One region of the Paenibacillus sp. KS-LC4 genome, then DNA from elsewhere that is predicted to be linked to it. Evidence: a T-box and tRNA genes for the amino acid it is inferred to sense, from the RefSeq annotation. Region 1 holds a T-box; the other regions hold tRNA genes.
What was found. The T-box of region 1 lies ahead of leuS (leucine--tRNA ligase). A T-box ahead of a tRNA ligase gene usually reads a tRNA of that ligase, here a tRNA-Leu.
Positions count from the first base shown of each region.

Region 1 (10,170 bases):
CTCTTTGTCTCTCTCTGTCCCTGTCTTCGTCTTCGGCTCTCTGTCTCTATTCAGGTTCTAACACCATTTATTTTTATTCATGCTGCTTCAATGGCTGACGCACTCTCTTCTAAGCCCGGTTCCTACCCACTATTATCCATAGCTCTAACCGTCTCTACCCGCGTACAAAATCAAGAAATAACCGACATACCCGCCTGCGGCGGCGGTTCATAGCCTTCCAGCAACCGAAAAGCAATGCCTAAGTGCCCCATTAGCGTCACAACCTTCTCGCTGTCCTTCGGGTAACCGCGGTGGTAAACAATCTCCTTAATCCCGCTGTTCGCGAGCATATTCGCGCAAGTCCAGCAAGGCTGGTCTGTTACATATACCGTCGAGCCTTCACGGTCAGCGCGATCGGTAAACAGCAGCAAATTTTGCTCCGCATGGATCGTGCGAATGCAGCGCTGCTTTTTAACCATTTGCTCCGCGCCGTTCTCCTGCTTGATTTCCCATTCCTCCGTAATCATACAGCCCGCCTCCGAGCAGTCCTGAACGCCCATTGGCGCTCCATTATATGCGGTGCCAAGCAGCTTCTTGCCCTGCACCAGTACAGCTCCCACATGCCGCCTCGGGCAGCGTGAGCGCGTCGATACCATATAAGCAATGTCCATAAAATACGTGTCCCAGTCTTTACGTTCGGCGTCTTGCCCTGCTATTGCCATTGTTTCAACTTCCTCCTTGATGCTCGTTCAAAATAATAGTCAGCCACTATTGCGTCTAAAATGTCCAATTAGCACGATATATTCGCTTTTTCATTACTTTCGGCTTCTGCCTGCTATTTTCTCATACTTAAGGATTGGCGACAATGCTGTCTTTCATGCCCTGAAGCAGCTTAGGCCCGATTCCCTTCACTCGCCGCAAGTCATCGACCGATGTAAAGCGCCCATTTTTCTCCCGGTTTTCAACAATCGCTTTAGCTTTTGCTGGTCCGATCCCTTTCAGACCATCAAGCTCCTCAGCCGTCGCTCGGTTAATATCCAGCTTGCCTGAATTCATCGACGACGTCGCCGCGACTTCAGCCGTCTCGCTTTGCCCATTCCCAACATCGCTGCTTCCGTTGCCTGCTGCATTTCCATTCTCATTGCTATTGTGACGCCCTATTCCATTGCTAGTACCCGCCCCAGCTTCGCCAGCTACTCCAGGCTCGACACTTCCCCCATCTGGCATCATCTTCTCTGCACTTTCTACCCTAGATGAGCTCGTTCCCCCTGCTATTTCTCCAGCAGCAGACTTCCCACCTCCGTCTCCTCCATCTTCGACGCCGTTTGAGGTCTGTTTTCCACTACTGCCATTTGTCGCTGCATTCATCTGCTGTCCTTCTCCATCCGCCTGCTTCCCTATGCTGCTGCCTTCTCCAGCCCCGCGCGTCCCCTCAGAAGCTCCGGGCTTACTTCCTACGTCTTGCGGCAATACCGCTTCCACAGCCTCATTTAGCGTCGTCCAGCCGCTTGGAGCCTGCTCCTTCGGCATAAATATAGCAGCTCCAAGCAGTCCACAGGCGAGCAGCAAACAAACCGTCATCATCGTCCGCTTAGCGTCTGAGCCTTTCCCATCTTGCTTCTCCTTCGCTCGTTGCCTCATCCTTACCCACACCTTTCGCTATGAATAACCGCTCCAAAAAACATAAAAATCGTTGACATAACTGCCAAGTTGTCAGGAATACGGTAGAAGAACAGGTAAACTGCGAATAGGCTTACTTCGCCTTAAAGCCTGTTCCACTTCGGAAAATCATCACAGCCTACAAAGCCATTCAAGCAAGGCCCCACAAGGCCGCTTCCATTTCACAACCTCACAATGAAGGAGGTCACCGCATGAAAGTTGGATTTATTGGAACGGGAACGATGGGCAGTCTGCTCATTGAAGCATTAATCGCTTCGGGAGCGCTGGAATCCGATCAAATTTCCGTCAGCAACCGCACCTTCGCCAAAGCGCAGGCACTTGCTGACCGCTATGCCGGACTTCAAGCAGAGGCGAGCAATGCACATGCCGCATTTGGCAAGGATATTGTGTTTCTTTGCATTAAGCCGCATGAATTTAAAAAGGTCATCGACGACATATCGTCTGTGTTAAGGCCTGAGCAGCTGCTAGTTTCGATTACAAGCCCGGTTCTGCTCTCGCACCTTGAGGAAGTAGTGCCCTGCAAAGTAGCCAAAGTCATTCCGAGCATTACCAATCAGGTATGGAGCGGCGCCTCCCTATGTATTTACGGTTCCCGCATCCACAGCGAGGACAAGGAACGGCTCGAATCGCTGCTCGCCTTTATCAGCGAGCCGCTGCAAATTCATGAATCCTATACGCGAGTCGTATCGGACCTGTCCAGCTGCGGACCAGCATTTATTTCCTGTCTGCTGGAGCAGTTCGTAGACGCAGCGGTTGAAGAGACGGGCATTGACCGTAAGGAAGCGCTTAAGGTGGCCAGCGCCATGCTGCTCGGAACAGGATTGCTGCTGACTGAAGGGGGCCTTACGCCTGCTGATGTGCAGGCGCGGGTAGCCGTCCCAGGAGGTATTACTGCACAAGCTCTGAAATTGCTTCGCTGTGAGACCGATGAGGTATTCAACCGGCTTATCCGCACGACTCATGCCAAGTTCCATGACGATGTTGCCAAAGTTTCGATATCTTTTTACGGCGAAGAGGTGAACGGTCAATAGCTGTTCTTCAGCTAACTGACCGTTCACCTCTTCATGTGGCTAACGTTTAATTGGCAACGATATTGACGATTTTACCTTTTACAGCTACGACCTTGCGGATCGTTTTGCCTGCGATAAGCTCCTGCACCTTACCTAGCTCCTTCGCAAGTCGTTCCATTTCGGCTTCATCCGTGTCTGCCGCAATCGACAGGCGCTCAATGATTTTGCCATTAACTTGAACGACGATTTCAACCTCTTGGTCAACCGTCCAAGCCTCTTCCCATACCGGCCATGACTCGTAAGTAATCGTCCCTGTTCCGCCCAGCTTCTCCCACAGCTCTTCCGCAATATGCGGCGCAAGCGGGGACAGCATTTTCACAAAATCAGCCATTGCTTCGCGCGGCAGCACATCGGTTTTATAAGCTTCATTGACAAAAATCATCAGCTGGCTGATCGCCGTGTTAAAACGCAGATGCTCGAAGTCATCGGTTACTTTCTTGATCGTACGGTGCCATGTGCGCTTGAATGCTTCAGTCGTTTCAGCGTCCGAAACCTTCGAGCTCAAGCTGCCATCGTCACCGATGAACAGGCGCCATACGCGGCTTAGGAAACGGAAGGCTCCTTCTACGCCGTTCGTGTTCCAAGGCTTCGTTGCCTCCAGCGGCCCCATGAACATTTCATACAAGCGCAGCGTGTCTCCACCGAATTCCGATACGATTTCATCGGGGTTAATGACGTTGCCGCGGGATTTGGACATTTTTTCATTGTTCGTGCCCAAAATCATCCCTTGGTTAACGAGCTTATGGAAAGGCTCCTTCGTCTCAACTACGCCGAGATCATACAACACTTTATGCCAGAAGCGCGCATACAGCAGGTGAAGCACAGCATGCTCTGCTCCGCCGATATACAGGTCAACCGGCAGCCATTCGCGCTGCTTCTCCGGCGAACAAATTTCCTTGTCGTTTTTCGGATCAATAAAGCGCAGGTAGTACCAGCAGCTGCCCGCCCATTGCGGCATCGTGTTCGTCTCGCGGCGTGCTTTCATGCCCGTTTCCGGATCAATCGTATTGACCCATTCTGTCACATTCGCAAGCGGCGATTCCCCTGTGCCCGAAGGCTTAATCGCATCCACATCAGGCAGCAGCAGCGGAAGCTGATCCTCTGGAACAGGCTTCATTGTGCCATCCTCCAGATGCAAAATCGGAATCGGCTCTCCCCAATAACGCTGACGGCTGAACAACCAATCGCGCAGACGGTAGGTCACTTTGCCATGACCGCTGCCTTTTTCTTCGAGGAAGCTGATCATTTTTGCAATCGCCTCTTCATTGTTCAGCCCATTCAGGAAATCGGAATTAACATGCGCACCATCACCTGTATAAGCCTCTTTGGAAATATCTCCGCCTTGTACAACCTCCACAATTGGCAGTCCGAACTGCGTTGCAAACTCCCAGTCGCGCGTATCATGGCCTGGAACAGCCATAATCGCACCTGTGCCGTAGCCAGCCAAAACATAATCGGCAATCCAGATTGGCGTTTTCTCGCCATTGACCGGATTAATCGCATAAGCACCCGTGAACACGCCGGATTTTTCCTTTGCCAAATCTGTACGCTCCAAATCACTCTTGCGGGAAGCTGTCAGCTGATAAGCCTCAATAGCTGCCTTTTGATCCGCAGTCGTAATTTGGGCAACCAGCTCATGCTCAGGCGCCAGCACGCAATAAGTAGCACCGAACAAAGTATCCGGACGCGTCGTGAACACGACAAGGTTCGCATCATGGCCCTCAATAGCAAACGTCACTTCGGCGCCTGTAGACTTGCCGATCCAGTTGCGCTGCATATCCTTGATGCTTTCCGTCCAATCAAGCTCTTCCAGATCCTCCAGCAAACGCTCTGCATATTCGGTAATTTTAAGCACCCATTGGCGCATTGGCTTGCGTACGACCGGATGGTTGCCGCGTTCGCTTAACCCGTCGATTACTTCCTCATTGGCAAGCACCGTTCCCAGCGCTTCGCACCAGTTGACCGGGACTTCAGCTACATAAGCAAGACCTTTTTTATACAGCTGGATGAAAATCCACTGTGTCCATTTATAATAATCCGGGTCAGTCGTGCTAAACTCGCGATCCCAATCGTAGGAAAAACCGAGCGATTTAATTTGACGACGGAAGTTGTCAATGTTTTTGAAAGTAATTTCACGAGGATGCTGCCCTGTATCCAGTGCATGCTGCTCCGCAGGAAGGCCAAATGCATCCCAGCCCATCGGGTGCAGGACGTTAAAGCCGCGCAGACGCTTGTAACGCGACACGATATCTGTTGCTGTATAGCCTTCCGGGTGACCGACGTGCAGGCCTGAACCGGATGGATAAGGGAACATATCGAGCGCATAAAATTTCGGTTTGCCCGCTTCCTCCCTCGTAGCGAACGTTTTGTTCTCATCCCAATATTTTTGCCATTTCGGCTCTACAATCAGTGGATTATAGCCTTGCGCTTGCTGATCTTGACTCATGATTGTTTCCTCCTTAAGCTTGGTAAAGCATAATATCAACGGGCTTCCAAGGTGAAACGGCTGTCGCCGTCCTTTGGCGGCGCTGCGCGTTTCATTCCGAAAAATATAAGCCTATTTATAAGCGAAAACTTATAAATGCTTATATTTCATGCAAAAAAGCTCCCGCCCCTAGCGTATGATCGCTAGGGACGAGAGCTGTCTCCCGTGGTACCACCCTAGTTAGCCCCCAGACATGCTTTGCCGAGTGCTCACTTGTTGCCTTTAACGCAGGCCAGACGGTACGCTTGCGCGCACAGCTCCAAGGTGAGATTCATATCGCTGCAGGTCCGGCTTGCACCATCCGCCGGCTCTCTAAGCCATGCCCCGCGATACTACTGCTCCTCATCAACGCCAAATATTACATTTTAAGAATTAGTTCCGATTATAATGAAGCTTTCGCGCGATGTCAAGCGATAGCCCCTCCGCTCTCAATTATCCATGGCATTTGCCCCAAGGAGGGGTATAATAGGAGCAGCAAGCTTTTGCAACCTATACTATTTTCGGAGGAATCGTTTATGATGCGTTTTGTAAGCAACAAACATATAACAGACCCGGCGCTTAATTTGGCGCTGGAAGAATACATTTTACGATCACTGCCGCCAGAGGACGATTATTTGCTGTTTTATATTAATGAGCCTTCCATTATTATTGGCAAAAACCAAAATACAATGGAAGAAATCAACCCGCGCTATGTAGAGGAAAATAATATCCATGTCGTACGCCGGCTGTCTGGAGGCGGAGCCGTTTATCATGACGAAGGGAATTTAAATTTCAGCTTCATCATGAGCGACGATGGCCAATCGTTCCATAATTTCAAGAAATTCACCGAGCCTGTCGTGAAGGCGCTAGCCGCGCTTGGCGTTCAGGCCGAGCTTACGGGTCGCAACGATATTCAAGTAGGAGAACGAAAAATTTCCGGCAACGCGCAGTTTTCGGCACGTGGCAGAATGTTCAGCCATGGCACCTTGCTGTTTGATTCCGAAATTGAAAATGTCGTATCGGCTTTGAAAGCGAATCCCGAAAAATATGTATCGAAAGCGACAAAATCGATACGCAGCCGCGTAGCCAACATTTCCGAGTTTCTGGCAGCACCCATCACGATTGAAAACTTCCGCCAAAGCGTGCTTGCTTCCATTTTTGAAGGCAGCGAGGAAATTCCCTATTACGAGCTGACTGAGGAGCAATGGGCAGATGTCCGCGAGCTGGCCCAGACGCGATATCGCAACTGGGATTGGAATTATGGCCGATCACCGGCATTTAATATGCGCCAGACGAGACGGATAGAAGGAGCTGGCACATTTGATGTGCGCCTCCAAGTTGAAGAGGGCCTAATCGTGGATGCCGCTGTATATGGCGATTTCTTCGGCCGTGGCGAGAGCAGCGAATTTGCAACGCAGCTTATCGGTCAGCGTTACGAAGCAGCAGCGCTCGGCAGGCTGCTTGGCGAAATTGATTTAGGCTATTATTTCGGCAAAGTGACGAAGGACGATTTAATGGGCCTGATTTTCGAATAATAGCAAAAGGCGCCCCGGTTTTCTCTAAGTAAGAGAGACCGGGGCGCCTGTTATTTCACACGATAGATTGAAAGGATCAAGTCCGCTACATGCTTTTTTTGCCAATTGCAAGCCGCCTAATCCAGACAACAATCCCGTAACCAAGCACAGCAGCGACGCTGTTCATGATTATATCATCAATGTCGAAGCTGCCGCGCCTCGTGAGCATTTGCAGCATTTCCAGCAGCGTAATAAATAGCAGAAACGACAGCAGCGTCTTGCCCAGCCGCCAGCGAAAAACAATGGGAAGCGCGATGCCATAAGGTACGAACACGACAAGGTTGCCGCCCATATTAATGACCCAATCGCTAAGATTTATATGATTAAAGTTCGTTATATACAGCTTAATCGTCGAAAACGGAATGAAATTATATCGAAGCTCCGCACGGTTGCCCGCCTGCCGGCCAAACCCAAAAAACATTGCATAAATGAGCCACATCGTATAAACAACGATAAGAGCGGCTGTCACTTTTTGAACAAAGGAAACGGAATTACCGCCTGCCTGCTTCAACGTAATCGCCCCTCCACTTCTCCCGGGTTAATAGGACACCGCTAATTTTTTCACTCGATACCAATAGCTGTATTGCAGCGTAAAGCCCAGCTTGTCATACAAGCGATTAGCCGCCTCATTAGCATGCGTAACGAGCAGATAGCTGTGCTCCGCCCCAATCTCCTTGCCCCACTGCAAAATATGGAGCAGAAGCTGCTCGCCAAATCCACGCCTGCGAAAATCCGGTGAGGTCACGATGGCATACAGACCAATATATCCTCGCTCCATCACGCCAATTCCGCAAGCCGCGGGCGCTCCCTCTACATAAAGCACTGCAAAGGCCGTCTGGAACGGCGGTGATGCAAACATATTTTTCAGCGTCTCGCGCTCAACTGCCGTGTGCTTCGCCATCGACGTGTAGGCTGCCAGCCAAGCTTCACTTATAAAAGGATCTATGCGCACGTCCAGCCCGCCAGCCGGCTTACGCATTTGAGCAAGGGGCGCCGTTTTGACATAGACGGGGTCTATTTTGTCGTAGCCTTGCAGCGCGAGCGTCTCATCCAGCTCCGGGGGCTGGGAGAATGGCGTTATTTTATAGGCCGTATCCAGTCCATGCGCCGTATAAAAAGCTTCGCCATAGGCGATTTTTCGCGATAGCTCTTCCCCGCTGCAGGCTGCTGGCACAATGGAGTTTGACCGTTTGGTATAGCCGTTCGCCAGACGAAGCTGCCACCCCTCATACATAAGCACTTGCAGCGCAGGCCAAGCATTCATTGATAGCTCCTCCAGCTTGAGCTGAAGCCGCTCCTCCAAGGAGGAATTTAATGCTGCGCTGTCCAGAAGCTGCTTAATCTGTGCCACATGATGCCGGTCATGCGCAATAAAATCGTTCAAATACGCCTGCAGCCGGAAGGGATGCCCCTCGCTATCTATGTATTCAGCCTCATATTGCTGCTCCGGCAAAGCTTGAATGAGCCCCACAATCGCTTCACGATCCTGAATCGTCTGCCTGATCAGCTTGGCAATTGAAGTATAGCGACCATATAAACGGGCATTTTCATTAAAAGCATCATAATCCAAATGCCTCAGCGTCAGCGCCTGCTGTCGACTCAATCTTTCAATGGCTGTCGTGAGAAAATAACGATCCCAAAGCGCTATATGAGCGACGACCTCGCGAACAGACCATTTTCCCGGAGCCAAGCTTAGCTCCCATACCGCTTCCTCCTGCTGCTCCAACGTCCCCACAAATGTAATCCATTCCTGAAAATTTTTGAGCAACTGCTGTTTTCCCTGCTCCTGCTCCATAAACCGCTCTCCCTCGTTTCGCTTTCCCTATATGTGAGCTTACTTTTATTCGGAATGATCTATAGTAGGTTGTGCCTCATATCGAAGCCAAACAGCCGCCCTGACGGCGGCATATGCCAATCCATTAACCACTAACAACATAACTATTAAGCAATTAAAGCAATTTAAAGCGGGTAATTTGGTCAAGCTGCTGCTCTGCCATTAAAATCGGACGCTGTCTCGGCCCAAACAGATCAAAATGCGGATAGCTGTCCCGGTAATGAATATATCGGGGATCAAGCCCGTAAGACATACACCACTGCGTCAGCTTATCTATATTGGAGCAGCCTACTTTCGTTACCGTCTTCATAGTCGGAAAGCGCGGGTCCAGCCAGTAATGCGTCAAAAAAGCGATTTCTCCGCTCTGCACCCGTTCCTTCCAATCATTCATTTCGGTTCTGGATATGCCGAATGCCACTCGTCCATCTCCTTATTCCCCTGGTAAAATATGCTTAACACGACCTACTTGCCCATCTGTCAGCCGAACTTTAATGCCGTGCGGATGCGTGCTGGAATTCGTCAGCAAATCCTTGACGATGCCTCGCGTCAGCTTGCCCGTACGCTGATCCTGCTTAAGTACAATGTCAACCTGCTGACCCGGCTTAACCGCCGCGCGATTCGTTCCATTCATGCGTTACCCTTCCTTTTCAAAAAAACGTCTTGAGCGAGCGTGTGTACTTGATTATGACTTTTTTCAAAATACAAGCAGTTATAAGCTTAACTCTTATAATGAGCTTAACTTTCTCGAATTGAAACACGCTGCGCCTTCATAGAATTTATATTTTTCTTTCAAAATAGCATAGCATATGTGCAGGAAAGATGCACATGATGGGTACAACCTGTTATACTTAACACCAAACGATGTTTTATGAAATGAGGAAATTGTCTAATGTCAACTGATTTTACTGCAATGGGCGTTATGCCGGAGCTGGCCTCGCGTCTCCATGAGAACGGAATTACCGAGCCAACACCGGTTCAAAAAAAATCGATTCCCGTACTGCTAGCGGGACAAGACGTCATTGCCCAAGCTCAAACCGGAACAGGCAAAACGCTTGCCTTTGCCTTGCCTATATTGCAGCGCATTCAAGTGCACAAGGAACAGGTGCAGGCGCTTATTCTGACTCCAACCCGCGAGCTTGCCATTCAAATTACGAGTGAGCTTACGAAGCTTGCTCCGACTGTTGGCGCTACAGTGCTAGCCGCTTACGGCGGACAAGATGTTGTCGCACAAATTCGCAAGCTGAACAACGCTCCCCATATCGTTGTAGCAACACCTGGTCGTTTACTTGACCATATTCGCCGGGAGACGATTAATCTGGGCAAGCTAAAAATGCTCGTGCTGGATGAGGCTGACCAAATGCTGCATATGGGCTTCCTGCCGGAAGTCGAGAACATTATTGCACATATGCCTAGAGCCCGCCAGACGATGCTGTTTTCGGCTACGATGCCGGAGGCGATCAAGCGCCTTGCTGCAAACTATATGAATACGCCAGTCGATATTCGTATTCAAAGCACGCATGTGACGCTGGACAACATTAAGCAATTCGTCATCGAAACAACGGACCGCGG
Region 1 covers NZ_CP145905.1:4,037,937-4,048,106, forward strand. The annotation lists gene V5J77_RS16960 (dCMP deaminase family protein) at 171-701, opposite strand; gene V5J77_RS16965 (ComEA family DNA-binding protein) at 829-1,620, opposite strand; gene comER (late competence protein ComER) at 1,851-2,690, shown strand; gene leuS (leucine--tRNA ligase) at 2,737-5,175, opposite strand; T-box leader at 5,357-5,572, opposite strand; gene V5J77_RS16980 (lipoate--protein ligase) at 5,733-6,728, shown strand; gene V5J77_RS16985 (VanZ family protein) at 6,814-7,278, opposite strand; gene V5J77_RS16990 (GNAT family N-acetyltransferase) at 7,306-8,562, opposite strand; gene V5J77_RS16995 (hypothetical protein) at 8,717-9,019, opposite strand; gene V5J77_RS17000 (YwbE family protein) at 9,032-9,232, opposite strand; gene V5J77_RS17005 (DEAD/DEAH box helicase) at 9,491-10,170, shown strand, end outside.

Region 2 (10,170 bases), 2.0 Mb from region 1:
GCATCGGAAGCTGATTCCTACAGCTGCGGAGCGTCTGCTCTGGGGAGAAGGGGACGGCAGCACGCTAACGGTTATTCAAACCCCTTTTGGACGTATAGGCGGCTTAATTTGTTGGGAAAACTATATGCCGCTGGCTCGAACCGCCATGTATGCGAAAGGGATAGACCTTTTTATAACACCTACTGCGGATGCCCGCGATACTTGGCAATCAACGATTCGTCATATCGCCTGCGAGGGCCGCTGCTATGTGCTGTCGAGCAATCAGTTTGCTACGAAGTCCTTGTATCCAAAGGATATGGCGAGTTTTGCCGAGCTGGAGCAGATGGATGAGGTGCTGAGCAGGGGCGGCAGTGCTATTGTTGGACCATTAGGAGAATATATGGTTGAGCCTGTTTATGGGCGGGAGGCGCTGCTCGTAGCGGAGCTGGATATGATGAAAATCGCCGAAAGCCGCTTTGACTTTGATGTAGTTGGGCATTACAGCAGGCCGGATGTGTTTCAGCTGCATGTTAATGAAGCGAAGCAGTCGAATGTATTTTTTAAAAGCGGAATTTAATGGAATAGTGCGACGGTATAAAAGGATAGCTTTATAGCAGAAAGGGGCAGAAAAATGGACGTTCCAGTTGGCGTATGGATTGCAGCGGTTGTTATCGTTGGTATTTTGGCATGGATCACCTTTTGGATTACAAATAAGGCTTACTCCAAAAAATGGGATGAGCATGACGAAGACAAGCTGAAAAATTAAATGGCTGCTAAGAGATGTGGGACTGCTTTGAGTTTTCCATTCTTCTAATTTTTCGAGCGTCTTATCAGGTTGAAGTTAGCCTGTTAAGGCGTTTTTTTCATTTTTTGTATGGGATTGGACAGCGTGGTGTGATATCTTCTATCTTCCCAATGAGCGGATTTTCGGTTAAAATGAGAATATACGTTCGGTATTGGGGGGCGACTTCGCTTGGTGTGGCGCTGGATGCGAGCGGGGAGCTCCAGCTAGCGGCTCCATGCGGAGTAGCGGATGTCCTTCAAGCTGCGCTTAGGCCTACAGCTTTTGATGAGCCGGGTTCGGAGCACTATCGTATATACGAGCAAAAAATGCGGAAGAAAAATTGGCAGGCCATATGGCCAAAAGTCCATCAAGCAGAGCAGCAGGAGTGACGACAACATCAAATCTTAACAAAAAATAGCGCTGCAATCTTGCGAATTCGGATTGACAGTCTGCCTATTTTCACGTTTAATTAAATAGACCGTTCTCTATAATTAAGGTGGTGAAAAGGTGGCTTCAAAGCCGAATGCCCGCCAGCAGATCATAGATACAGCAATGAAGCTGTTTTGTGTGCAAGGGTATCATGCAACGGGATTAAATCAAATTATTAAGGAAAGCTCTTGTCCGAAGGGGTCCTTGTACTACTATTTCCCTGAAGGCAAGGAGGAGCTGGCGGTTGAATGTATGACAACGATTAAGAATGTTGTGCTGGAAAAATGGCGGATTAATTTTGAGCAGAATTCTAATCCTGTAGCGGCCATCCAGGCTCATATTTCCGACATCATTCAAGATGGGAAGCAGTCGCAGTTTAGAGGATTTATACCGTTCAGCTTTTGGATGGCTGCTGAGACATGTCTGATTAGCGAAAGACTGAGATCCGCGTGCCAAGTCGTTTTTAATGAATGGCAGCAGTATATCGCCCAGCAGCTTGTTAACAATGGAGCGAATGACAGCAGTGCTGCTGAAATAAGCAATGTTATTCTTTCCTTAGTGGAAGGTGCATTCATTTTGGCCATTACTCATGGAGATGAGAAGCCGCTCCTCAACATTTCTCGCCTCGTGCCGTCCATTGTGAATGGCGGCCCGGCAAGCTAGAACAACAGGCTACAACAAACTGAATTTTTAATTCGCAGGAGGATGAAACAAGTGCAAGCAGGAACGATGCAAGGGACTTCAGCTTCACCTAATAAGACTTACAAGGTAATGCCGATTATGATTTCGCTATTGCTTAGCGGATTCATCGGTTTCTTTAGTGAAACGGCGCTAAATGTAGCATTGACTGATTTAATGAGAGATTTGAGCGTTAACGAGGCGACTGTGCAATGGCTTACGACTATTTTTTTGCTGACGCTAGGTGTACTGGTGCCCGTATCAGGCATGCTGCTGCAGTGGTTTACAACACGGCAATTGTTTGTAGTGTCGTTAATTTTTTCTATTTTAGGCACTTTCGTAGCGGCTATAGCACCGAATTTCGAAACGCTGCTTATAGCGCGTGTGCTGCAAGCAACGGGAACAGGGCTGTTGCTGCCGCTATTATTTAATACGATGCTCGTCATTATTCCGATTGAGAAGCGTGGCGCAGCGATGGGAATTATCGGTCTGATCATGATGTTCGCACCAGCCACGGGACCGACTTTTGCCGGAATTTTGATCGCTAACTTAAGCTGGCATTGGATTTTCTGGGTGTCCTTGCCGTTTTTGATTATTTCATTGTTTGTAGGGCTTGTCTATTTGCAAAATGTTTCTACCTTGACTAGGCCGCGTATCGACATATTGTCGATTTGCTTGTCTACCCTTGGCTTTGGCGGTGTTGTATATGGCTTTAGCAGCGCGGGAGAAGGCGAGCATGGTTGGGGAAGCGCGAAAGTAATTATAGCGATGATTGTAGGTATCGTTGCACTCATTTTATTTGTTATCCGTCAGCTTAAGATGAAAGAGCCAATGATTAATTTGTCGACGTTTAAATACCCGATGTTTACAATTGGCTTAATTATGGTGTTTATTTGCATGATGGTTATTCTATCCTCCATGCTCATATTACCTATGTATTTACAGCGCGGTCTAATGATGAGTCCATTGACTGTCGGCCTGCTTCTCCTTCCAGGTGGACTTATTAACGGCTTCTTGTCTCCTGTAATGGGAGGATTGTTTGATAAATATGGACCCAAATGGCTCGTTCTTCCTGGCCTGCTAGTCGTATCGGTCGTATTATGGTTTTTCTCTGATATTTCTACTGCGTCGACGACCGCGTTGATCATCGTGCTGCATTCCCTGTTAATGATTGGGATTTCGATGATTATGATGCCTGCGCAAACGAATGGCTTGAATCAGCTTCCACCTGAGCTGTATCCGCATGGAACAGCGATTATGAACACATTGCAGCAGGTGGCAGGTGCTATTGGTACGGCGCTGGCTGTCAGTATTATGACGGCAGGGATGGAGAAATTCCTTAAGACAGCAGAAGGAAATCCACAATCGCCAGCCAACTTGGTTAGCGGCTTGACCGTTGGTGTACAAGATGCTTTCATATTTGCAATGGTGCTTGCCCTTGTCGGGCTTGTGATTGCTTTCTTCATTAAGCGAGTGCGGGTGACGACAGCAGGCAAACAGGAAGCCTAATATCGCTCTAAATAGAAGTGCCAATTATTTTTTGAAATTTTTTTTGAGAAATGCTTGCGTGATGCGATGTTTTCTGATATATTATATTTATTCGCTGTTAGCGAACATCGCGCGCGTGTGGCGGAATTGGCAGACGCACTAGACTTAGGATCTAGCGTTTCACGACGTGGGGGTTCAAGTCCCTCCACGCGCATTATGATTGGAAGAGTAAGGGCTGTTTTAAGTAGTTTTTAACTACTGAGAAACAGCCCTTTTCTTTTGTGTTTTTTTGAAGCTGAATTAGGGCGTATCTGAAAAGCCCTTCAGTGGTCCCTTGCACCGCCTTTCCGCCCCTTCTTCTATTAGCTGCAAGGGCTGTCATCCATTACATAACATGACCTATTTTGCTATAATGGGACGATACTTAATAACAGAAAGGAAGAGTTGGGCTTGAAACAGGTCACCATATATGATATTGCCAAGGAGGCAAATGTATCGGTTGCCACCGTATCGAGGGTGCTGAACGATACCGCCCCGGTAAAGGGATCTACGCGAGCTAAGATTGAAGCACTTATTCAAAAATACAGCTTTCAGCCTAACGCAATGGCAAGAAGCTTACTTAAAAAAGAAACCGGCATTATTGGCATCATTGTCCCTGATCTGACCAATCCCTTTTTCCCGGAAGTATTCGCTGGAGCGGAGGAAGAGGCGCAGCACTCAGGGCATACGTTCCTGCTTAGCAATTCTATCGGAGATCACGCTAAGGAATCGGAATATCTTAGCATTATGCGGGAGAAACGCGTGGATGGTGTTATTTTTTTAGGAGGCAGGATCAATTTAAAAAACTGCAATGAGCATTTGGTGCAGGAGCTCGTGCAGCATGCAAGCGTCATTCCGACCGTGCTCGTGAACGGGGGGCTGCGCAATACGAATTTAATTAGAGTGACTACCGACGAAGCGGTAGGTACTGCCCTCGCAGTCAGGCATCTCATTGAGCTGGGGCATACCGAAATCGGCTTTATTGGCGGAGAAAGCCATATGACCACAACCTCAATTAAGCTGCGAGCCTTTCGCAAGACGATGAAGGACGAGGGATTGGAAATTCGGGACAATTGGCTGCTGCCAAACAGCTTTTCCATTGATTCAGGCAAACGCCAAATGCTGAAGCTGCTCGAAATGGAGGAGAGGCCAACCGCTGTTTTTTGCGTCAACGATTATACTGCTATCGGGGCAATTAAGGCGGCGACGGATGCTGGTCTGACGATTCCAACGGACATGTCCGTAGTCGGATTTGATGATATTCCTTTGGCACATCATTTTATCCCTGAGCTGACTACCGTTTCTCAACAGGCGCATGAGCTTGGGAGAATGGCAGTACAGGTGCTTAAAGCGATGATGAGGAAAGAAAAGGTCAAGCAGCTTACTACTTTGGCACCACAGCTTATTGTTCGGCAAAGCACGGGAGCCCGAAGTTACTAAAAGAGCAGCAAGCCAGCTATTTCGGGCTTGCCGCTCTTTTTTGCGTGGAATGAAATGTACATTTCTGTGTCTATTTTAGTCGTTCCATATATGGATAATATAAACTTTAATGTTGACCATAGTAAATAAGCGAGCTATACTGAAAAGGGTTTCATGAAAGCCCTTACATTTATTGATTATCTATCAAGGGGAGCGTGCTGAACAGTGAAACAGACGAAATGGATGAAGTCGATGTTGCTTATTTTACTAACGGCTGTATGGATGTTTGTATCTGCTTGCAGTGGCAACAATACAGGAGATACAATGGCCACTGAATCGCCTGCCTCTACTGCAACACCGGCGGAGGAAACGACTGTGCCCACCGAGGAGCCTGAGCCTCCAGCCGCCAATTTGGGTGGTAGAGAAATTCGCATTTCGCATTGGTGGGATGCTGCCCCTGATGGAGATTCCGAAGCGGATGAGCTGGCACGTGAAAGAATCAAAAAAGTGGAAGAAAAATATAACGTAAAAATCAAATACTTAAATACGGAATATTGGTCGACTACAGAGAAGCTTTCCTCCTCTGTTATGTCAAACGATCCTTTTGCTGAAGTGGTTAGGCTACCCGACGGCTTCATATGGGGCCTTATGCAAGGGGGATTTTTGACGCCCTTGGAGGATTACCTGAAAGATACGCGGATAGCGCCGGACGTCGTGGATTCGATGCGCTTTGGCGGCGACCATGTATTCGGATTAGAAAGCTGGTATAACCCGAATGACACAGGGATGTATTACAACAAAAGAATTTTCAAGGAGGCGGGCTTAAAGGACCCGCAGCAGCTGATGGACGAGGACAATTGGAATTGGACGACGATGCTGGATGCCGCGAAGAAGCTGACCGTAGACAACAATGGTGACGGAAAAGCTGATCAATACGGCCTTGCCGCTGCCCATTATGTTTTCTCGGAGCTGCTGATCGCCAGCAACGGCGGCCTTATATATGACGAGGCGAACAAAAAAGTTGTTTTTGATTCACCTGAATCTATGGAAGCGCTTAACTTTCTTTATAGCCTGTATAACGAGCATAAAGTTGTGAAGAAAAATGAGGGTAACGACTGGGAGGATCCGGCAAAATATTTTGCAGAAGGCACGATTGCCATGTATCCGGGCGGCTTATGGGAAATTGAAGGGCGCATTCAGGACAAAATGAAGGATGAGTGGGGATACGTTTATCTTCCAAAGGGGCCACAGGCTGAAAGCTATCTTGATCCGCTTGGTCAAACTGCAGCTTACGTTATCCCTAAAGGAGTGAAGGATGCAGATGTTATCGTGAAAATCTGGGAAGAGCTTCAGGATTTCGATAATTGGCAGGAAAATCGCAGGCTATGGCAGGAAAATGTGCTGCCTGATGAAAGCTCTATCGCTAATGCTATGAATGACGCGGGAAAAGTACAGCGTGTGTTCGGTGGACGCTTTGGGGGGCTTGGCATTAAGGAGCAGCTCGACTCCGTGACGGGCAAGTTCATCAAGGGAGAAATTACGCCGGCAACGGGCGTTGCCCAAGTCATCGGGCCTGCGCAAGCAGCTGCTGAAAAAGTGCTGAGAGGCGAGCAAGACAAGAAAGATGACAAAAAATAAATCCCAAAGGCTTTGCCCATAAAAAGCAGCCTGCCCGGCTTTCCGTTCAGGGAAACCGGGCGATTGCTGTAATAAATTTCGCCAGTTTACAAAAGGGGGGGATGAGGTGGGAAGCGTATTTTCCAGAAAAACGGCCGCTAGCATTATGGTTATCGCATTGCTGATTTCACTGCTGATTTTCCCTATAGCCCAGTCTGGCGCAGCCAGTATTCAAGCCGATTCGTCTAAGAAAGCCGAGTCAAGCAGCGACCAAAGCCTATTAACAAAAGAATCAGAAAATAGCTATGCCTATTACTTGCAGCGCTATAAGGAGGAAGAACGGCCTCGGGAGGAAATGGTCATACAAGGGGCGGACTACACGAGCGCAAGCGAAATGGAGCCTCAAATCGTTCATGAGCTTGGGGGCGAATCAGGCGACTTCGTCAAGACGGATGAAAGCGGCTCTATCGAGTGGGAGCTTAAGGTGCCGAAATCCGGCTTGTATCATATCGCTATTCGCTATTTTCCAATCGAAGGGAAAAGCTCGGCAATTGAAAGGGAGCTGCTGATCGATGGCGAGCTGCCGTTTGCCAGCGCCAGAAATTTGACCTTTCACCGTATATGGAAAAATGAGAGTGATCAGATTTTACAGGATAACCGGGAAAATGAGCTGCGGCCGCGCCAAGTAGAAGCGCCAATGTGGCAGGAGTCGCTGCTTCGAGATACAGAAGGGTATTACGAGGAGCCGTACGTCTTTTATTTGTCGGCGGGCAAGCACACGTTGACGCTGTTATCCTCCAGAGAGCCGATGGTCATCGACTATTTGAAAGTGTATCAATATGATGAGCCTTCGCCTTACGAATACATAGAGCGGGGCTACAAGTCCAAGGGCTATGCGGAGACAAGCGGACATTTCATTAAAATTCAAGGCGAAAATGCCGCCTACAAATCGTCTCCGACCTTATATCCGATTTCCGATCGTTCCAGCCCGTCTACCGAGCCTTATGACGTATCGAAAATAAGGATGAATACAATTGGCGGCAACAACTGGCGTGTGCCGGGGCAATGGCTGGCTTGGGACATCGAAGCGCCAGAGGACGGATTATACCGGATTGCGATCAAGAACAGGCAAGAATTGCTGCGGGGCATTTATTCTACACGCTCGCTATGGATTGACGGGGTCATTCCGTTTCAGGAAATGGCGCAAATTCCGTTTTATTATGACTCGGACTGGCAGATGAATGTGCTGGGCAGCGAGGAAAAGCCTTATTTATTTTATTTGACGAAAGGGAAGCATGAGCTGAAGCTGGAGGTGAGCTTAGGCGCTATGGCTCCTTTGATTCGCCAAGTAGAAGCAAGCTTGCTGAACATCAATGCCATGTATCGCAAAATTTTGATGATTACCGGCAATGTACCAGATCCTTATAGGGATTATCAATTAGATAAACAAATACCCGATATGGTCAGCGTGTTTCAGGAGCAAAGCGATATTTTGTATGCCGTATCGAAGGAGCTAGTTCGCCTGACGGGCGAGAAAAGCGACAAGACGGCTGCATTGGATAAAATTGCCTATCAACTAGCAGATTTTGCTCAAAAACCGGGAACGGTTCAGAAGCGGCTGTCTTCATTCAAAATAAATGTTGGCAGTGTTGGAGCCTGGCTTTTGCAGGTGAGAGAGCAGCCGCTTGAAATCGATTACCTCGCGTTGGCTTCGGCTGATGTAGAGCTGCCGGAAGCAGATGCATCGGCTTCAAAAAAAATTATTCATGAGGTAGCTTCCTTCTTTCACTCCTTCTTTGAAGATTACAATACGATCGGAAATATGGCGCAGGATGAGCAGGCGCTAACGGTATGGATTGGAACAGGCCGCGATCAGGCTCAAGTGCTGAAGGCGATGATTGACGATTCATTTACGCCGCTTACGGGTGTTGGGGTCAACCTTAAGCTGGTCAATCAGGATGTGCTGCTGCGTGCTTCTTTGGCAGGTGAGGGACCTGATGTAGCCATGCAGGTTGGCAACGATGTGCCGGTGAACTTCGGCATAAGGAATGCAGCGGAGGATTTATCGCAATTGCCGGGTTATGAGACGGTGGTGCAGCAGTTCAGGGACAGCGCAATCGTGCCTTACCGATATGACGGCAAGGTGTTTGCGCTGCCTGAGCAGCAAATTTTCAATATGCTGTTTTACCGAAAGGATATATTAGAGGAGCTGAAGCTTGAGCCGCCGCAAACATGGGAGGATGTGTACGCGATGATTCCGGCCTTGCAAAAGCATCATATGGATTTCGCGCTGCCGCTTGCCCAGACGACGGGTGTTCCTGTGCTGGAAGCGAATCGGGCGTTTGCTATGCTTTTATACCAGCTGGACGGCTCCTTCTATTTGAACAACGGAGCCAAAAGCGGACTGGATACAGAGGTTGGGCTAGACGCCTTCAAAAAATGGACCGACTTCTATACGAGCTATAAGCTGCCGCTCATCTTTGATTTTCCGATGCGCTTTCGAACGGGCGAAATGCCGGTAGGCATACAGGATTACACCTTCTACAACTATTTGAGCGTATCCGCTCCAGAAATTAAAGGCTTGTGGGAGTTCACTCCTGTTCCAGGAACGGTGCAGCAGGATGGTACTATTCGCCGGGATGTGGCTAGCAGCGGGACAGCCGCCATTATGCTCAAGCAGGCTAAAAACAAGGAAGCAGCCTGGGCGTTTATGAAATGGTGGGTCGGTAAGGATGCCCAGGTTCGCTTTGGCAGAGAGATGGAGGGACTGATGGGCGCTGCTGCACGTTATCCGACTGCCAATATTGAAGCGCTTAAGGAACTGCCATGGCCGGCGCGCAATTATCGCAGTCTGGAACAACAATGGCAATGGGTACAGGGAGTGCCGGAGGTGCCGGGCGGCTATTTCACAGGAAGGCATTTGGACAATGCTTTGCGTGAAGTGATTAACAATGGAACGAATACAGCTGACTCCTTATATGATTATGTCCAAGAGATCGACTATGAAATTACCCAAAAGAGAAGCGAGTTTCATTTGGAATGAGGGGACTTAAGGAGGGACTCTTTTGCAAAAAACGAAAATTGCGGCTGAGATAATACTCCAGCCAAAGGGCCGCCTTGCTGGGCCGCAGCGGAAGTGGGAGCTGTTCGTTAAGGATATGAAGCGGGATAAGCATTTGTTTGTCCTGCTGATTCCTTATATGGCGCTGTTTTTGTTATTTACGGTGCTGCCGGTCATCATTTCTATCTTTTTCAGCTTTACGTATTTTAATATGCTTGAATTTCCGCGCTGGGTTGGCTGGGAAAATTATTCCAAGCTGCTTTGGGATGACGATGTGTTTCTCATTGGGCTTAAAAATACGCTTATATTTGCCGTCATAACTGGCCCGGTCAGCTATATCGCTTGTTTCGTATTTGCATGGCTTATTAACGAGCTTAATCCGAAAATCAGAGCCTTTATGACGCTCGTGTTTTTCGCGCCTTCGATATCGGGCAACATCTTTTTTATTTGGCAAGTTATTTTCTCAGGCGATTCGTATGGCATTATGAACGGCTTGCTGATGAAGCTCGGGTTTATTTACGAGCCGATTTTATGGCTGCAAAATCCCGATTATATGCTCAAGATTATTATTATCGTCCAGTTATGGCTCAGCCTTGGAACCAGCTTTCTAGCGTTTATTGCCGGCTTGCAGACGGTTGACCGCACATTGTACGAGGCAGGGGCGGTGGATGGCGTG
Region 2 covers NZ_CP145905.1:2,017,910-2,028,079, forward strand. The annotation lists gene V5J77_RS08705 (carbon-nitrogen hydrolase family protein) at 1-556, shown strand, start outside; gene V5J77_RS08710 (hypothetical protein) at 611-745, shown strand; gene V5J77_RS08715 (nucleotidyltransferase family protein) at 916-1,152, shown strand; gene V5J77_RS08720 (TetR/AcrR family transcriptional regulator) at 1,271-1,855, shown strand; gene V5J77_RS08725 (DHA2 family efflux MFS transporter permease subunit) at 1,922-3,379, shown strand; tRNA gene V5J77_RS08730 (tRNA-Leu) at 3,491-3,572, shown strand; gene V5J77_RS08735 (LacI family DNA-binding transcriptional regulator) at 3,809-4,837, shown strand; gene V5J77_RS08740 (extracellular solute-binding protein) at 5,042-6,454, shown strand; gene V5J77_RS08745 (extracellular solute-binding protein) at 6,561-9,476, shown strand; gene V5J77_RS08750 (sugar ABC transporter permease) at 9,592-10,170, shown strand, end outside.
Region 2: it encodes a tRNA-Leu, which carries the amino acid that the T-box ahead of leuS (leucine--tRNA ligase) is inferred to sense. The anticodon was not compared.

Region 3 (10,170 bases), 1.8 Mb from region 1:
GGGACTGCGTATTCCGCGCGAGGAAATGTATTTCGGCTCGCGCAAGCTCGATCAGCTGTTTGGTGCAGCAAAATCAAAGGGCAGCTACGTCTTTCTTTTTCAAGAGCCGGAGCGTGGTGCCGCCTCGCCTTATAGCTCTACGCCTTACACAGCTTGGCTCGGCATCAATATGCGCGTGGAGTTCGCCTGCGACCGCAAGCGTGAGGAAATACACAGCTTCGGAATTTCGCTGGCTACGGGACATTGCATTGAGCAATTCCATGATCGGGCTTCGCGCCTTAGACTCACGCCGCGCCTGCCCGCTAATATTCATTTGGCGAAAAACGGCCTTTCCTTCAACAAGGCGCTGTCTATTATGGAGCAAGCGCTGGAGCGCAAGCTGAAAAGCTACGATTATCAATGGGCAGATGCCGCAACCGAGCGGCTGGAGGAGGAGCTTGAGCGTATTCGGCTTTATTATGAGCCGCTAATTGAGCATGCGGCTGACGACGAGCAGAAGCAAAGCGTACGAGATCAGTATGAACAGCGCAAAGCGGAAATTCGTTGGCAATATGAGCCCCGCGTGACGGCTTCCGCCATTAACTGCGGTATTTTCCATCTCGAAGGTATTGAATAGTCGAAGATCAGACCCGATCCGCACCATTGCGGCAAAAAAAGAACGGGAAAGGCTGCGCAGTGCCTACACATTCCAACAGCCTTCTCCCGCTCTGCCTTTTATAATGAAGCAGAAAGTCAAGGTGATATTTCAATAATAGGCAGCATTCGCCGCTTTAGCGACCTGCCTCATGAAGAAAAGGGTGAATTTATTGCTGAGCCACATTCGCAAGCTACTGATCGGCACCTTACTTTTAAGTGCTATATTATGGACAAGCAGTCTTCAGCTATCGCAAGCTGCCGCCATGCCCGAGCTGGAACAAGCAGACCATGCCTCCCTCCTCGCACATGTAGAAGCATGGACAGCACAGCTCGCAGCACAGCCTGCTTTCAAGAGCTGGCAAGGTGCATCACTTGATATTTCCGCACTCGGCCCCGGCACGCACAGCTGGCTCGCCAGCGTTATGCAGCACAAAAAAACCGCCGGCTATCTCGTTATCCATGCAACGGAGAGCGGCGGGTATATTTTAGGCGAATACGGGCTTGGCGACTACCTCTATAGCTTAACAACGCTGCAGCAATCGCTCCAGCGGCTTGAACTTATCCCATCTGCCATTACGAGTACGCCGCTATATATCCATCCGCTGCTATCCGTCTGGAAAATTTCCGGCAAGGCTATCGCCTATACCGATGCTATGAGCGGCGAAGCGCTGCCGCTGACTGCTTCGCTCTGGGACGCCGAGGCAAGTCAGGAGCTGAAGCTTATTTATAATGAGGCGCCTATGGCAGCCACCGCGAGCATTGCCAGTGCCGTTTCCAATCCTTCATTCAACCCTTTTGAGAAGCTGCAATGGCTGACAGACGCACCTGTCGGCAAGGCGGAATCTAAAGACTGCTCAGAAGCGCTGCATATTTTGGACAAAAAGAAACACCTTACCTATACAGCGGCAAGGTTTAATAATGACATGCTTTATGTGTGGTCAGCAACTGGCTATCACAGCTGGAACAACGGCGCTGTGTACGTCGCTCTTGAAACAGACGAGCTGGGCGAAAGCCGGCGTTATGTACCGCTTTCGCTGCTTGCAGAGCTGGGTCATTTTTATCGCTGACGCCCGCTTTTTCCACGCCACCACATCATAAGACTGACAGGCCCCCAGCCGAACCAGCGCGTCAGCCACGGCTCCCTTATCGCCTTCGCTGACGCCTTTATTTGCTTGCGTTCCCCTTTCGGCCTCTCCATATACTCCACAACCTGAACGGTCACGTATTTGATTAAATCATCCCCGCTGGCCATTTCCGTCGCTCCCCTTTTAGCTTGAATATTAGAGCAGTCGCTCCGTAAAGGATAGATACCTCTTGCTATCACTGATGATATCAGTTTGCCCTGCCATCTCCAATCATAAACATGCATGAGATTTCCTCCGATGAGCCACGCTATAGCTAAGACAAAAGCCTTATAAAAGGAGGATGGCATGTGCTTGCTTGCTTTCGTTGTTTGATCATTACACTGCTCTTCTGCCTTCCCGCCCACTCTACAACTATGGCAACAGGAAATAGCAACGCTTCAGCAAATGAACCCGACGCGCCTTCTCAACATTCTGACCCCCATGCTGGACATTGGACGATGCCTTCATCCGTTGTGCTCATTGATGCGGGTCATGGCGGCATTGATGGCGGGGCATCTGCTGGCGGCGTAGTGGAGAAGGACATCAATCTAGCTGTAGCGAAGAAGCTTTATTTGCTCCTGAACAGCCAAGGTATTACCGCTGTACTGAATCGCACAGACGATTATGCGCTTAGCGACGATAATCGCTGGCATATAAGCGGTTCTCGTCATCGACGCGATCTATCTCAAAGGCGGCAGCTCACCGAGGAAATTCCTACGCAGCTGCTCGTCAGCCTGCATGTCAATTCGACACCCGACCGCTCAGAGCGCGGACCGCTGGTGCTGCATCAAAGCAGCGGAGAAAGCGCCCTGCTTGCTTTCTGCATTCAGGATACACTTAATCGCCAGCAGCACACACGCTTTCTCCCAAGGGAAGGTAAACCTTTTTATTTACTTAGACGCGTATACCAGCCAGCTGTCATTGTAGAAATGGGCTTTGTCAGCAATAGCAAGGATCGAACGATGCTGACAGACCCCCGTGAGCAACTGCACATTGCATCGGCCATCGCCTCAGGGATTCGGCAATACAAGCTGATCACCAAATGATTGCAGCACCATATCCGATAGCTTGACGAAGGAAACAGCGGCGTTCATAGAAGGAATCGCCTGTCTTAGAACAGCCGCTGTTTTTGGGCCCGGAGGTCCTACATGACCGATCACGACGCAAGTAACATGCGTGGAGAGATGCTTCTGCACTTCATTCATTTGCTTGCTAATATGCTGAATCGTATACACATCATCGAGAAAAACATCGTTGGAAAGCAGCGGTACCCCAACCTCCTTAGATACTTTCGGCACAACGGTTCTATAAGTCGTCCGGCTATCGAGGAAAAACAATCCTCGCTGCTTGCATACGTCAAGCACGATACGCATAATCCGCTCATCCGCTGTCACCTTGGACCCCATATGATTGTTCATGCCAATCGCATGAGGCACATTGTCAATGGCCGCGTTTATCCGCTTGCGGACTTCGTCGTCACTTAGATCTGCCGTAATAGCGCCCGGACCGAGCCATTTTTTCAATCCCTTGTTAGGCTCCATTGGCATATGCACAATGACATCATGCCCAAGGCGATGCGCCTCCTCTGCGTCTTTTTGCGTAGAAGGCATAAACGGCATAACCGCTGCTGTAAACTTGATCGGCAGCTTCAGCATTTCCTCCGTACCGTCCATATCATTGCCGAAATCGTCAATGACGATGGCAAGATGGCGCTGCTCCTGTGCCTGTGTCTGGGGCTCTGCAAATACAGAAGCTGCTCCTGCTTCATTGCTCATGCCAAAAACCAACAGCATGAGTCCAAGCAGGCTAACCGCCCTTTTTTTCCATAAATAGCTCCTCTTCACGTTCACACTTCCACACTCCTCATTCGTTATTAACGCAGCATCACCTTTACCCTTTCATTGTTTGTGAACTTGAGGCAAAATATGCTGAATGCTGGAAATTCATTCGCCGTTAATCCGCTTTCTTTGTCACATATCGCCAAAATAACCAATTCCATAGTAAAATAGCTGGGAAGGACATTTGTTAGTCATTTATAAGGAGGCGATTCATGATGCTCGCTTTAAATAGCTCGATTTGGTCGGAATTGTACGGACCTTATGGCTTCGCCGATTCCGTAGCAGAAATGCTACAGCAGCTGGCGCTTAATTATGCTTCAGAGGTCAAAGAGGAGCTTTACTGGGAACAGCTTTATCATCAGAATACGATTTATGCGTGTACCTACGCCGCGGTACCTTATTTAGCAGAAATCGCCTTGCACTCGAACGATCCGGAGGTGAAGCTGGATATTTATATCAGCTGCGGCATATTTGAAGCAAGCAATACTTGCGAGTTAACGTCGGAAATGCCCGCAATATTTGAGAAATTAGTACCTGATATTGATGCAAAGGTACGGGCTGATATTTATGTTTCATATTATGATGCTATTAGAAAATTTATGGATATGTCCGAGCAGATCGCTGACTACGCGCAGTCTAATAAAGATGATTCCGAGAAACGTTACGTAGTAATCGCCGATGCTGCTTTTCACAGTGAACGAGCGGCTGCAAATATGCTGCAAACCCACAGCATCGGTGATGAATATGTCGCTCCATGCCCTGCTTGCGAGCATGAAGTCTTCATATGGCCGGATGAAAGGGAGGAGAAGCTAGTCGCGTACAAGGAAGATCCCGTTTTCAACGACAAGGATGCGCCTGCGCCCATTATCCCTGCTGCTCCTGCAAGCTCAGCGGAAATCAGCCTTCGATATGTACATAGCAGGGCAGACCGATTGGGGGATGAGCAGCTTTCGGCACAGCTGCCCTATTTGGCTGGACATACAAATTGCCCTGCCTGCGGCGAGAAATTTCATATATGGCAACAACTGCTAGCACTCTATAGTTAAATTATTTAAAGCCAGCTTGACTTCCCCCATGATGGCATGCTAAATTAATAATGTAAATTTTGCATATGCGGTCGTGGCGGAATTGGCAGACGCGCTAGATTCAGGTTCTAGTGGTGTAACAGCCGTGGAGGTTCGAGTCCTCTCGACCGCACCAGCTTTTCAGCTAACATTGCTCGTAGAGCAATTTATAAATCTTTTTAATACTTTTCATTTTTCAGAAAAAAGGTACTGCTCCCGATTATTTTCGGGAGCAGTACCTTTTTTCACTCTAAGAAATTTTCAGCAGTTCCCCTCTAACGCCGGAAGCTCTCTTTGCTGTCCTCGTATGAATCAAATCAGGCGTGGTCGCGATCACGGCCGCGGTTTCTCATGCCCGCAAGACCAAGCAAGCCAAGCAGACCAAGCCATCCCCAATCGAAGCCATCATTGTCCGTGGCATTGGCTCGGTAATTGTTTGTGTGTACGCTATATCCGTTGTCTACACGATTCATGTCTGTACCCAATGTGCGGTTCGTTGCATTGATGCCATTATTGACGTCATGACGGATCTCCTCGCCTGGTGTATGGTTCACCCTTGTCATGTTGTCGGCAAAGGCAGGAACAGCGGCGAACATCGTTAAGCATGCTGCTAAGCTAAAAATCGCCAACCACTTCTTCATCTTCTTACCCCTCTTCAAGTTAGATTACAAGCCTGCTTATTATTCAACAGGCAAGCCCCGTTTATTCGCAGGAGGGTTCGACATGCTCCTTTTGAACACGCTTATTCTGTAGAAGAACCAAAATCAGTAATCTTTAGCTTGATCTCAAAGGTTACGGGAACCCTGCTGAACACTTCATCCCAATTGTCCTTTATTTCCTTCCATTTCTTTGGATATTTAATAGCAAGCACCTTCCCAAATCCAGCGACATCCACTTTGTATTTCGACTGTGTTTTTTGCATAACATGATTAATCATGGTTGTTAATCTTTTTTCAAAAACCTTCTCTGCTCCCTCTAGATATTCAAGCTTGGATGGGTTTTCCTTCGTATCCCAATTTTCAATTAATCTTCCGGTTGATTCAATCGCAACGTGAAAGGAAATCGCGTCACCTTGTAATTTGGCAGTCGTTTTACTGTGCATGGATTTAATCTCATAAGTAATGATTTTATTTCTCCAATCATAGCTTTTAATTAAGCCTCCTTGCCCTGTCCCTTGAATCCAGGAAAGACTTTCCACATTTTCTTGATTCAAATTGCCAATCCACTTGCTCGTAGCCCCCTTAATAATTCCGGCACCTGAAAATTGTATTTCTCCCTTTGAGCTAACGATATTTTGCAGCAAAAAGCTTTGCTTGGAACGAAGCAAACCATCAATCCGAGTTAGATTAACCTCCTTCATTATTTTATTGCTTCTAAAGCTATTATTGAGCATCGCGTTTAGCCGAAACGCCGGAACCTCTTCCGGCTGATCACTAAGAAAGGTATCAAATGCTCTCCCCTCACTAAAAAACACCCGGCAGCTTGGACGTATATCATTATCACGCAGGGCAAAATCCATCAATTGATCCATCTGATGCTGTTTTGCCAATTTTGTAGATACGACAATGACTTTAAGATGATGACCAATGACTGGGCGCTCCCTTCTGGTCGAGTATTGGCGCATAATTTCAAATACAGAATCCCCTGTCAGGCGTAAATTTGAATACTTCACCACCTGCTTTGCTTTTGATTTTTCCTGCCGCTCGAACGATTTAATTGGGATAATCTGGATAGTTGCTGTAATCAGATCTCTTTTAAAGTAATTCGCGCCTTGTCCTTCCAGATCGCGCTCAATGTCAGGCCGTTCACCTACATCTAGAGCAAGACCTGCATAAACACTTAAATCCTCGATTTCCTTACTGCTCCAGCAGCCTTGCGTTAAGAACAGGGAGGATAAGAGAAGGAAAACAAGCAGGTTTTTAAATCTATACATGATGATTCAGCACCTTCTTTCTAACAAGCAATATGACAGTAAGCAGGACAGGCACGAGAAAAAATAAATAGATCCCCATTTTGCCTATCGTATCCCCTAGCTTAAAAACTTCATTAATTCGCTCGGGAAGCATGGTTGTAATAAAAATAACAGGGATTAATCCAAAGATTACCGGTTGAATCTTCAGATGAAAAACCTGGGAAATTCCTAATGAAGCATTGAAGTAAAAACTAGTGAAATTGCAAAACAACTGCATCATCCAAATGACCAAAAAAGGAAACTCAAAGCGCTCAAATATTAATCCCGCAATTTCAAAGCTGCGAAGAAGGTCAATGGTCGGCCAGGTGCTATTCAACACCGAGTCGATAGACATCCCTCCTATTACGACGATTACAGTCATCAGATAAAGCGCAAAAGGAATGCCGATGCCTGCCAATGTCGCTCTGACCGCGCGCTCTGGATGCTGCATATGCGCAACGAGAGTCATGATGACTTCACATCCTGTAAATATAAGCACCGTAGATTTCAACCCCTTAAATACGGGGAGGACACCCTCACCCAAAACAGGACGTAAATTGTTGATATCAAATAATCGAATACTTAGGAAATAGGAAAGCACCAGTATGAATATACTGATTGGAAAAATAATTTGAAAAACCCGCGCAATGGAATTAATTCCTCCAAAGCAAATATAGGCACCCACCCAAATAAAGGGAATGACAATTGCCCAAATAGGGGTTCCTTCCAGCAAATAGAACATCGTTATCTCCGCAAATATCCTTACCTCAAAACCAGCAATAATAATGTAATAACAAATTAAACAAACACCTAAAACTCCGCCAGGTATAGTGCCCACAATTTTTTTGGCGTATTGATACACCGTATGCTGAGGAAATTGCTGGCTTAATTTCACCATGACCATTATTAACAAAATGACGATAAAGCCGCCTAACAGCACAGACAGCCAAGCGTCCGGTGTTTGAGTAGCCTCGACTACACCTCGGGGCAAGGTCAGGATGCCTGCTCCCAGTACGGAATCTGTTATGAAGATCGACGTTTGGGTTGTCGTGATTTTATCGTCGCTGCGCAGAAACACATTTGCTCCTCCTCTCTAAGCCGTTCCTATCTTCGCTTCTTGTCTTGCGTTTTCATCATATCCGGTCGTTTTGTCATGAATGGCAGCGGCGTGCGCAGAAACAAATCCTTCCAATCGTTAAAGCGAAACGGAGAGATTGGTGTCACATAAGGAACTCCAAAGCTTTTCAGCTTGCTTATATGGCCGCAAATAAACAAGATAAACAAAATGGTTCCAAACATCCCCAGCACTGCCGCGCACAGCATGCCTACAAAGCGTAAAATCCGCAACGTAATGCCTGCGCTGTATACCGGTATTGAAAAAGAGGATATAGCGGTCACAGCAACTACGATGACCAAAAAGGGACTGACAATACCCGCCTGCACAGCAGCCTCGCCAATAATCAAACCGCCCACAATGCCCATTGCCGGTCCAATCGGCTTAGGCAGTCGAATGCCCGCCTCACGCAATATTTCAATTGATATTTCTAGGATCATCACTTCTATTAATGAAGGAAAGGGGACACCCTGCCTCGTTTCAATGATCGTAACGGCAAGCTCTGTTGGGATTAAGCCCGGATGAAAGGAAATAAACGAAATATACAAAGCCGGTGACATAAGCGCCAAAAACGCGGCGAAAAATCGCAGCATACGGAGTAAAGTCCCTGGCAGCCAGCGATCATAATAATCCTCAGGCGATTGCAGCAGCATGCTGAACGTTGTCGGTACAATTAGAGCAAAGGGAGTACCATCCAATAAAATAGCGATCCTGCCTTCCAATAATCCGCTAATAACTCGATCCGGTCGCTCTGTATTTTGAGCTTGCTGAAACGGGCTCAAGTAATCGTCTTCAATGAATTGCTCCACATAACCGGATTCCGCGATGAAATCCATATTGATTTTTCCAACTCGATCTCTTACCTCCTGAAGCAAATCTGGATTCACAATTTCCTTCATGTAAGCAATAACCAGTTTTCTTTTAATTCGCGCTCCTACCTCATACATATTTATTTCCAAATCCTCACTGTAGCCTTGTCTGCGCAGCATCGATGTATTTTCACTTAGCACCTCGGTAAATCCGATACGAGGACCTCGAAGCAACGCTTCAGAGCTTGGTTCACTGATTGCCCTTGTCTTCATGCCTGACGTGCCAATAAGCAGGGCGTGAGGCACGCCTTCAATAAGCAAGGCTGTAAAACCGATCAGGATGGATTGATTTAAACCATGAAGCTCTTTAGCCTCATAGGTTTCACAAACCGGGAGCACTTTATTTTGAAAATAAGCGGAAAATTCTAACGGATTAAATAAAACACTTCCGTCCGTCATATCCTGCTTAACATCTTCCATCAAAATTTTCATTACATATTTGCTGATCATTTCTTCATCCTGCATCCCATCTACATAAATGAGCATAGCCCGGGCCTGAAGTTCCGCTACCTGAAATTCACGAAAATGGACATCGCTATTACTGCTAATGGCTTGTTTGATTGCATGCAAATTTTCTTCATATTCGTCAGATAGATGCGCTTGCTCGGCTGGCCGCTCGCCCCTTCTTGCTTTTTGGGCAGGAGCATTTTTTTTCTCAACTAATGACCGAAAATATTTATTCACATAATAAAGAACAAGGGCAATAACCAAGCTTAGAACAGCCTGTACACATACTTTCCAGTTAGGGAGGTGCGTTATTATAATAGACCACACGCTAGTCCATCCTCTCTTCAATAAAGCTCAATTTTAACTTGTCCCAATATTTTCTTTTCATGCATCCTTTTTAATATAACTTCAGCTAAAATTGTGTTTCAATCCGCTAACCAAGAAAGAAAGGCGCATACAGGTATTTAGCATTTGGGCACCTTCTAGTTGTTTGTCGTTAGCCGTTAATTTGAGGCTACTGCCATTTTTCACTTCAAACACGCCAGCCACTCGCCGATGCACTGTCCGTATATAGATCGGGGGTAACGAATAATAATGATTACTCATTTGAAACAACGAATCCCCTGCTTCACCCGATTAAGTGGTGAAGCAGGGGATTCATTGTTTATACAAAATAAGACTAGTGGTTGATATCACATTTGTTCATTATGAACGAGATTTGATTTTCAAGTCGGTTGATCGATTCCTGTGTTTCTTTGTCTTCTGCTTGCTGTTCACGAAGCGATTCGAGCTCCGCTTTGAGTTGATGCAGATCATCTCCCGCATTTGCGCAATCATAATTACTCTCGAGGCTATCGAGCATGATTTAACCCCCAATCAATAGATAAGCGTTCTTGACTATTATCGTGAGTTTCAATTAATTTATTCATTTCCTAGATATCGGATTTTTTTCAGCCGTTTTTTTAGTTTGCAATCTTCATCTACTATTTGTGTAAAGATACAGCGCTATAGACAGTATTGGCAAAATACTTCCGTTTATTTGTTTTTCAAGCCTAAAGTTTGCAGGCTTGCTCTATTTGCTTTTGGTTGCTGGGGTAATCCGCGTGCTGGCCAATAAACTCATAACG
Region 3 covers NZ_CP145905.1:2,249,724-2,259,893, reverse strand. The annotation lists gene V5J77_RS09685 (YqhG family protein) at 1-616, shown strand, start outside; gene V5J77_RS09680 (hypothetical protein) at 786-1,703, shown strand; gene V5J77_RS09675 (YqzE family protein) at 1,694-1,888, opposite strand; gene V5J77_RS09670 (N-acetylmuramoyl-L-alanine amidase) at 2,135-2,806, shown strand; gene V5J77_RS09665 (divergent polysaccharide deacetylase family protein) at 2,771-3,610, opposite strand; gene V5J77_RS09660 (hypothetical protein) at 3,811-4,644, shown strand; tRNA gene V5J77_RS09655 (tRNA-Leu) at 4,712-4,798, shown strand; gene V5J77_RS09650 (WGxxGxxG family protein) at 4,980-5,303, opposite strand; gene V5J77_RS09645 (Ger(x)C family spore germination protein) at 5,405-6,595, opposite strand; gene V5J77_RS09640 (GerAB/ArcD/ProY family transporter) at 6,588-7,691, opposite strand; gene V5J77_RS09635 (spore germination protein) at 7,718-9,370, opposite strand; gene V5J77_RS09630 (DUF2524 domain-containing protein) at 9,723-9,905, opposite strand; gene V5J77_RS09625 (MFS transporter) at 10,116-10,170, opposite strand, start outside.
Region 3: it encodes a tRNA-Leu, which carries the amino acid that the T-box ahead of leuS (leucine--tRNA ligase) is inferred to sense. The anticodon was not compared.